3 regions of the Telluria mixta genome follow, and region 3 is predicted to be linked to each of the others. Evidence: riboswitches for the same ligand, from Rfam matches in the RefSeq annotation. Region 3 holds a riboswitch; each other region holds the start of a gene.

Region 1 (2,259 bases), 370 kb from region 3:
TCCTGGCGCGCGCTCTCGACGTGGATACCGGCGCGGCCGCCCGTGAAGCGGGTCTGCACGTTCAGCGAGGCCGTCGTCTGGTCGAAATCGCTGTTGCGGCGGTAGTTATTGGAGCCCTGGCGCGCGACGGCGATGTCGGCGCTGACGTTGCCCGCCGTCTGCGACAGCTGCGCGCGGACGTCGTGCTCGTGGAACGAGCCACCTTCCGCGAACACGGAACCGTGAAGGCCGCCGTCCACGTTGCGGCGCGTCGTGATCTGGATGACGCCGCCGGTGGCGCCTTCGCCATACAGCACGCTACCGCCGCCGCGGGTGATCTCGATGCGTTCGACCGTGTCGATCGGGATCGTCGACAGCACGGTGTTCGCCAGTTCGTTCTCGTTCAGGCGCACGCCGTCGACCATGATCACCATGTTCTGCGCGCTGTTGGTGCCGAAGCCGCGCAGGTCGAGCGCGAAGTCGGGCGACGAATCCAGGCTCTGGCGGCCGAACACGCCGCCGATCTTGCGGATCGCGCTGTTCACGTCGTTCACGCCGGCGCGGCGGATGTCGTCCTGCGTGATGACGGTGGCGCCGATCGGGCGCAGGGTTTCCACGCTCGGGAAGCGGGAACCGGTGATGACGACGGTCGATGGGTTGCCGTCCTGGGCGCGCACGGCGCTCGTGGAACAGGACAGGACGATGGCACAGGCCAGCGCGAGCGGCTTGATAGCCGGCGCGCCGCGGGTGGAGGCGGCAGTATGCATAGGATGTTCAGTGTTCGTTTGCGCCGGCAAGCGTCCCCGCACGCCGGCGTACACAAAAGCGCGGCATGACGCCGGCTTCCCCTGTCTGGCCGGTCTCCGGGCTCCAAGACGGACCGCCCCACCTTCCTGCGCAAGCACAGTGGTCGTCGGGGCGGCCTGTCGCCATGCGGCGACGCTTGTTTACCGTTGCGGGGGCAGCACACGTTGGCACGCCGCCGGTGGCGACGCCGCTTCGTGTTTCCCGTTTAACTGCACGCGCAGACGCGCATGCGGGCACCAGAACCCCGAGATTATAACCTGTATAGTGTGGGCACAAAAATAACAGCCACGCCAGGGGTCCCGCATGCATCCTCGTTTCAGTGTCCGCTTCGCCCTTGCCGCCGTCCTGCTGCTGGCGGGGGCGGTGTTCGCCGCACCGCAGCTTCCATCGTCACCCGACGGCATCGCCCTGGCCAAGCCCGATGCCGCCGCCGTCCGCATCCCCAGCAGCCCGGATGCGTGGGGCGGCCCGCGCACGGGCCGCGAGCCCACGCTGTCGGACCGCGTCGTCCATTACGACATCGCCGCCACGCTCGACCCGGTCAAGCACACGGTCACGGGCCGCGAGCGGCTCACGTGGCGCAACCGCAGCAACGTCGCCGTCAGGAGCGTCTACCTGCACCTGTACATGAACGCGTTCGAGAGCGCGGGCAGCACGTATTTCACCGAACGGCGCGAGCGCGACGGCACCTTCCGCTCCGGCGTCGACATCAAGGACGCGTGGGGCCACATCGCCCTGCACCGCGTCGCACAAGGCGGCACCAACGTGCCGTGGACCTTCGTCCATCCGGACAACGGCCCGGCGACGGACCGCACCGTCGTGCGCTTCGACCTGCCGCAGGCCGTGGCGCCGGGCGCATCGACGACGCTCGACATCGACTTCGTCACGCAACTGCCGCGCGTCGTCGCGCGCGCCGGGTACTTCGGCACCTTCCACCTCGTCGCGCAGTGGTTCCCCAAGATCGGCGTGCTGGAACTGCCGGGGGAACGGGGCGCGACGACGCCGCGCTGGAACGTGCACGAGTACCACCTGAATTCCGAGTTCTACGCGGACTTCGGCAGCTACGACGTCAAGCTCACCGTCCCGCGCGACTACACCGTGGGCGCGACGGGCGAACCGCATGGCGCTCCAATCGACAAGGACGGGATGCGCACGTGGCGCTTCGTGCAGGGCGACGTCCACGATTTCGCCTGGACAGCGGACAACCAGACCGCGAAACCGCTCGTCGACACATGGTCCGGCCCCGGCAGCCCGACGGTGACGGTGACCGTGCTGTACCCGCCCGAATTCGCGGCCAGCGCGGCGCCCGCGCTGAAGGCGGCCAAGGAATCGCTGACGTATTTCTCGAACACGCTGGGCCCGTACCCATACAAGACGCTGACCATCGTGATCCCGCCCTACAACGCGGAGGAAGCGGCGGGCATGGAATACCCGACGTTCTTCACGGCCGAGGCCTACCGGACCGTCGAACCG
Region 2 (2,259 bases), 1.4 Mb from region 3:
CCGTAGCTGGCCGTGGCGCGCAGGTCCTGCGTGAATTCGTAGCCGTAGCCGAGGGCGCCCGTCGTCTTGCCGCCATATTCCGAATGGTCGTTGCGCGCGCTGACGTCGAGCAGGTGGCTGCCGCGGCGCAGGTCGTACGACGCCGCGACGGCATTCGTGATGCGCGTGCGGTTGATGTCCTTGATGGCGCTGGACAGGACTTGTTCCTTGCGGTGGCCCGCCAGCACCTGCAGCGTGTCGCCGGCGATGTCGAACGTGTTCTGCCACGTGAATTCGTCCTGGCGCGTGTTCAGTTGCGAGGTACCGGAAGGCGTCGTGCCAGTGAAGCTGCCCAGCTTGTCTTCCGAGCGCGCCACCTGGACGCTGCTGCGCCAGTTCGGCAGGAAGCGGTCGTTCAGGAACACGCTGTAGCTGTCGAGTTCCTGAAGGTTGTGCGTGTCGAAGTCCGACTTGCCGCTGTCGTATTGCGCGTTCAGGCGGCTCTGCATGAATTGCGCACCGATCTCGTGGCCCTCGGCCAGGCGCAGTGCGATGCGGCCGTTGACGCTGTTGCGCGTGTAGCCGTCGTCGTCGGGGTTGTAGCTCGACGAGCCAGGGCGTGTGGACGAGAAGCCATCCGATTCTTCGTGTGCGCCGGAGAGCGCGTAGGTGACGCTGTGCGCACCGCCCGTCGAGCCGTGCACGCTGGCGTCGTACTGGTTCGTGCCGTACGTGCCGCCGCCCGCGCTGGCGCTGAACATCGGTGCGCCTGCGCTCTTCTTCGTGAAGATCTGCACGACGCCGCCGATGGCATCCGCGCCGTACAGGGAGCTCAGGGGGCCGTAGACGATCTCGATGTGGTCGATGGCCGACAGCGGGATCGCATTCCAGGACGCCGCGCCCGTGGTGGCGGAGCCGATGCGCACGCCGTCGACCAGCACGACGACCTGGTTGCTGTTGGCGCCGCGCAGGAATACGGTAGTGTTGGTACCGCCGCCGCCGTTGCGGGAGATTTCGATGCCGCGCTGGCGGCGCAGCACGTCGGCGACGGAGCCGGCGCCTGCGCGGGCGATGTCGTCGCTCGAGATGACGACGGTGTCGGGAATGACGTCTTCGGCGCGTTGCGGCGTGCGGTTGGCGGTGACGATGACGGTGTCGGGAATGGGATCGGCGTGGGCCGATGCGGCGGCAGCGAATGCGAGCGAAAGCGCGGCCGCCAGCCGGGAAACAGGAAAGGACATGACTTTTTATTGTGTAGACCAACCGGCCGACGTCCCCGTCAGCCAGATGAACAGAAGCGCTGGATGAATCGCGCTTCCACCTTTTGGCCGGTATCCGGGCTGGCGAGTATGGCCGTCCGACCTTCCCATGCGGATGCACAGTGGTATGTGGGGACGGTTGCCGTGCACGCGTGAGAGGCGTGCCGGCACTTGCTTACCGTTGCGGGGGCAGCACACGTTGGCGCTTGTCTGAAGAGCGCTTCGTGTTTCCCGTTTAACTGCGCCCGAGAGACGGGCGCGAGCACCAAAACGCCGACATTATACGCCCAGCACGACCAGCTGGCCGTAGCCGATGCGATGCGGCGTCTGCGCCGCGTTCAGTGCCGCCTGTTCCAGCGGTGCGCCGCCATGCAGCGCCGCCAGCAGGCGGATCGTGCCGGCGTGGCAGACGATGAGCGCGGACGGTGTGCGCAAATCGGCGACGAACGCTTGCACGCGGCGGGCCACGTCGAGCACGTTTTCGGCGCCGCCGGGGCGGTAGTGGAGCAGGTCGGCGGTCCAGGCGTCGACGTCGGCGCGCGGGATGTCCGACCAGGGGCGCAACTCCCACGCGCCGAAATTCATTTCGGCCAAACGCGCATCGAGCGTCACGCGGCCCGGGGCCAGGTGTGCGGCCAGCAGGGCACAGCGTTGCAGCGGGCTGGCGTAGACGGGCAGGCCGCTCGGTACGGCGAGTCCGGCATGCACGCGTGCGAGTTCGCTGTCGGTGACCGGGACGTCGCTGGCGCCGTAGCACAGGCCCGGCGCCACGTCCGGCTGCGGATGGCGTACCAGGTACAGCGTCATGCGTTCCAGGCACCGTGGCCCAGCGTGGCCAGCACGGCGATATAGATGAGCGCTTCGGCCAGCTGCTGCACGGCGCCGAGGCAGTCGCCCGTGTAGCCGCCGAGGCGCCGGACGAATAAACGGCCGAGCCACAGCGCGGCGAGTGCCGCTGCGATCATCGCGGCCAGTATGGCGGCCGGTGTCATCGCATCGGTGGCCAACATATACGCTGCGG
Region 3 (2,259 bases):
CTCGCGGAGCACGGCATCCCCGCCATCGAGAACTGCGTCTACGACGAACTGTATTACGGCGACCGCCACCCGTGCCCCCTCAAGACGTGGGACACGCGCGGCCTCGTGCTGCACTGCGCATCGTTCTCGAAGAGCCTGACGTCGAACTACCGCATCGGCTGGGCGCTGGCGGGACGCTACGCGGCCCAGGTGGAAAAGCTGAAATTCCTGAACACGCTGAGCACGCCGTCGCTGCCGCAGCTGGCCATCGCCGACTATCTGCAGAACGACGGCTTCGACCGCCACCTGCGCCAGGTGCGCAAGGGGTATGCGCAGCGCGCCCGCATGATGGCGGCCGCCGTGCTGCGCTTCTTCCCGGACGGCACCCGCGTCTCCGAACCGCAGGGTGGCTATGTGCTGTGGGTGGAACTGGCGGGCGGCGTCGACGCGATGCGGCTGTACGCCCGCGCCCTCGAACACGGGATCACGGTCGGCCCCGGCCACATGTTTTCCGCGCGGGGCAGCTGGACGCACTGCATCCGCCTCAACTACAGCTACCCGTGGACGCCGGCGACGGAAGACGCGTTGCGCACGCTGGGCCGGCTCGTTGCCGAGTTGGCGTGAGCGGTTATAATCCGCACCGTCTGGTGCCCGCGCGTGCGTTCGGCACGCGCAGTTAAACGGGAAACACATGGCGGACGTTCCTATGTCCGCCAGGGTGTGCTGCCCCCGCAACGGTAAGCAAGCGCCGTCTTTCGACGGCAGGCCGGTCCTCGAACCACTGTGCGCAGCCGCGCATGGGAAGGTGGGCCGGTCCGCCTTGCCAGCCCGGATACCGGCCAGACAGGTGGCGGACCTTCGTATAGGCCCGCCGTTCCAGTCGCGCCCACGGGGAAGTGGGCGGATTGCCTGTCACCGTCATCATCATGCCTGATCCGTCCTTTGACGGCGCCGTGCGCGCCGTCGAAACCGTGCTGTATTCCGTTTCCTCCGTCCTGTACCTGCCGGTCCTCGTGGCCATCGCCGCGCTGCTGCTGTACATGCTGGCCTGCCTCGGCGCCTTCCTCGGCGAATGGCGCGAGCGCCGGCGTGGCGCGCGCCTGCTCGTCGACGGCGCCCGCGCCGCCATCGACACCTGCCTGCGCGAATCCGCCGCGCCGCTCGACGCGCACCTCGAACGCATCGTGCAGAGCGCCGAGGGCGCCGGCCTGCGCCGCCTGGACGCCGTGCGCTTCGTCGTGCGCGTCGGCCCCGCGCTGGGCCTGATGGGCACCCTGATCCCGATGGGCATCGCACTCGCGGGCCTCGCCCACGGCGACCTGCCGCACATGGCGCAGGACATGACGACGGCGTTCACCGCGACGGTCGTCGGTCTCGCGTGCAGCGTGCTCGCCTACGTGCTGGCGCTCGTGCGCGAGCACTGGCTGCGCGCCGACATGCTGGACGTTGCCTTCGCGGCCGAGCAGGCGCTCGCCGACGTGCCCCGTGTGCACGCCATCCGCGCGTGAGGCGACCATGCGCTATCTGAAACAACGCCGCGGCCAGTATGCAGCGCACGGCGAGGATCCGCTCGCCGGTGTCGCCAACCTGTTCGACGCCAGCATCGTGTTCATCGTCGCGATGATGCTCGCGCTGTTCTCGGCCTGGAACATGCTCGACCTGCTCGACCCGTCGTCCGAAGTCACGATTGCCAAGAAGGGATCGGATGGCAAGGTCGAAGTCATGACGAAGAAGGGCGCCGAGATCAAGGTCACGCGCGTGTCCGACAAGCCGCTGTCCGGCGCCGGCAAGCGCCTCGGCACCGCGTACCAGCTGCCGGACGGGAAGGTCGTGTATGTGCCCGAATAAGTTCATCCGCCTGCTTTTCCTGCTGGCCGCGCTGACGTTGGGGCAGATCGCCCAAGCCGCCCCGCGCACGCTGGCCCTGCTGCTGGGCGACGTCGAATCGCGTCCCGCCGTGCTGGCCGTCCGTGCGCTGAAAGCCGAACTTACCGCGGCCGACGTGGCCGTGCGCATCGTCCCGGCCAGCGGCATGACCCCGGCCGACCACGCCGCGCTGGCCGGCGCCGATGTCGCCGTCGTCAACGTCAAGGGCAGCCAGTTGCTGCAACTGGTCGCGCCCGACCTGGACGCGCTGCTGCGCCGCGCGCGGCCCGTGTACGCGGTCGGGGCGCAGCCGGACGACGCCCAGCGTGACCTGGGCATTCGTGCGGACCCCGCGATTCTTGCGTTCCACCGCGAAGGCGGCATCGAGAACATGGAAGGCCTGCTGCGGCGCGT

The links. Region 3 has a riboswitch for cobalamin ahead of P0M04_RS31710 (MotA/TolQ/ExbB proton channel family protein). Riboswitches for the same ligand answer to the same signal wherever they lie in the genome.
Region 1: it holds a riboswitch for cobalamin, as region 3 does, so the genes downstream of both, P0M04_RS00635 (TonB-dependent receptor) here and P0M04_RS31710 (MotA/TolQ/ExbB proton channel family protein) in region 3, are expected to answer to the same signal.
Region 2: it holds a riboswitch for cobalamin, as region 3 does, so the genes downstream of both, P0M04_RS05035 (TonB-dependent receptor domain-containing protein) here and P0M04_RS31710 (MotA/TolQ/ExbB proton channel family protein) in region 3, are expected to answer to the same signal.

Annotation. Positions count from the first base shown of each region.
Region 1 is NZ_CP119520.1:143,712-145,970, forward strand. It holds partial or broken gene P0M04_RS00635 (TonB-dependent receptor) at 1-746, opposite strand, end outside; cobalamin riboswitch at 817-1,042, opposite strand; gene P0M04_RS00640 (M1 family metallopeptidase) at 1,090-2,259, shown strand, end outside.
Region 2 is NZ_CP119520.1:1,132,803-1,135,061, reverse strand. It holds gene P0M04_RS05035 (TonB-dependent receptor domain-containing protein) at 1-1,220, opposite strand, end outside; cobalamin riboswitch at 1,289-1,523, opposite strand; gene cobC (alpha-ribazole phosphatase family protein) at 1,518-2,045, opposite strand; gene P0M04_RS05025 (adenosylcobinamide-GDP ribazoletransferase) at 2,042-2,259, opposite strand, start outside.
Region 3 is NZ_CP119520.1:7,216,776-7,219,034, reverse strand. It holds gene P0M04_RS31715 (aminotransferase-like domain-containing protein) at 1-603, shown strand, start outside; cobalamin riboswitch at 608-837, shown strand; gene P0M04_RS31710 (MotA/TolQ/ExbB proton channel family protein) at 906-1,487, shown strand; gene P0M04_RS31705 (DUF2149 domain-containing protein) at 1,495-1,827, shown strand; gene P0M04_RS31700 (cobaltochelatase subunit CobN) at 1,814-2,259, shown strand, end outside.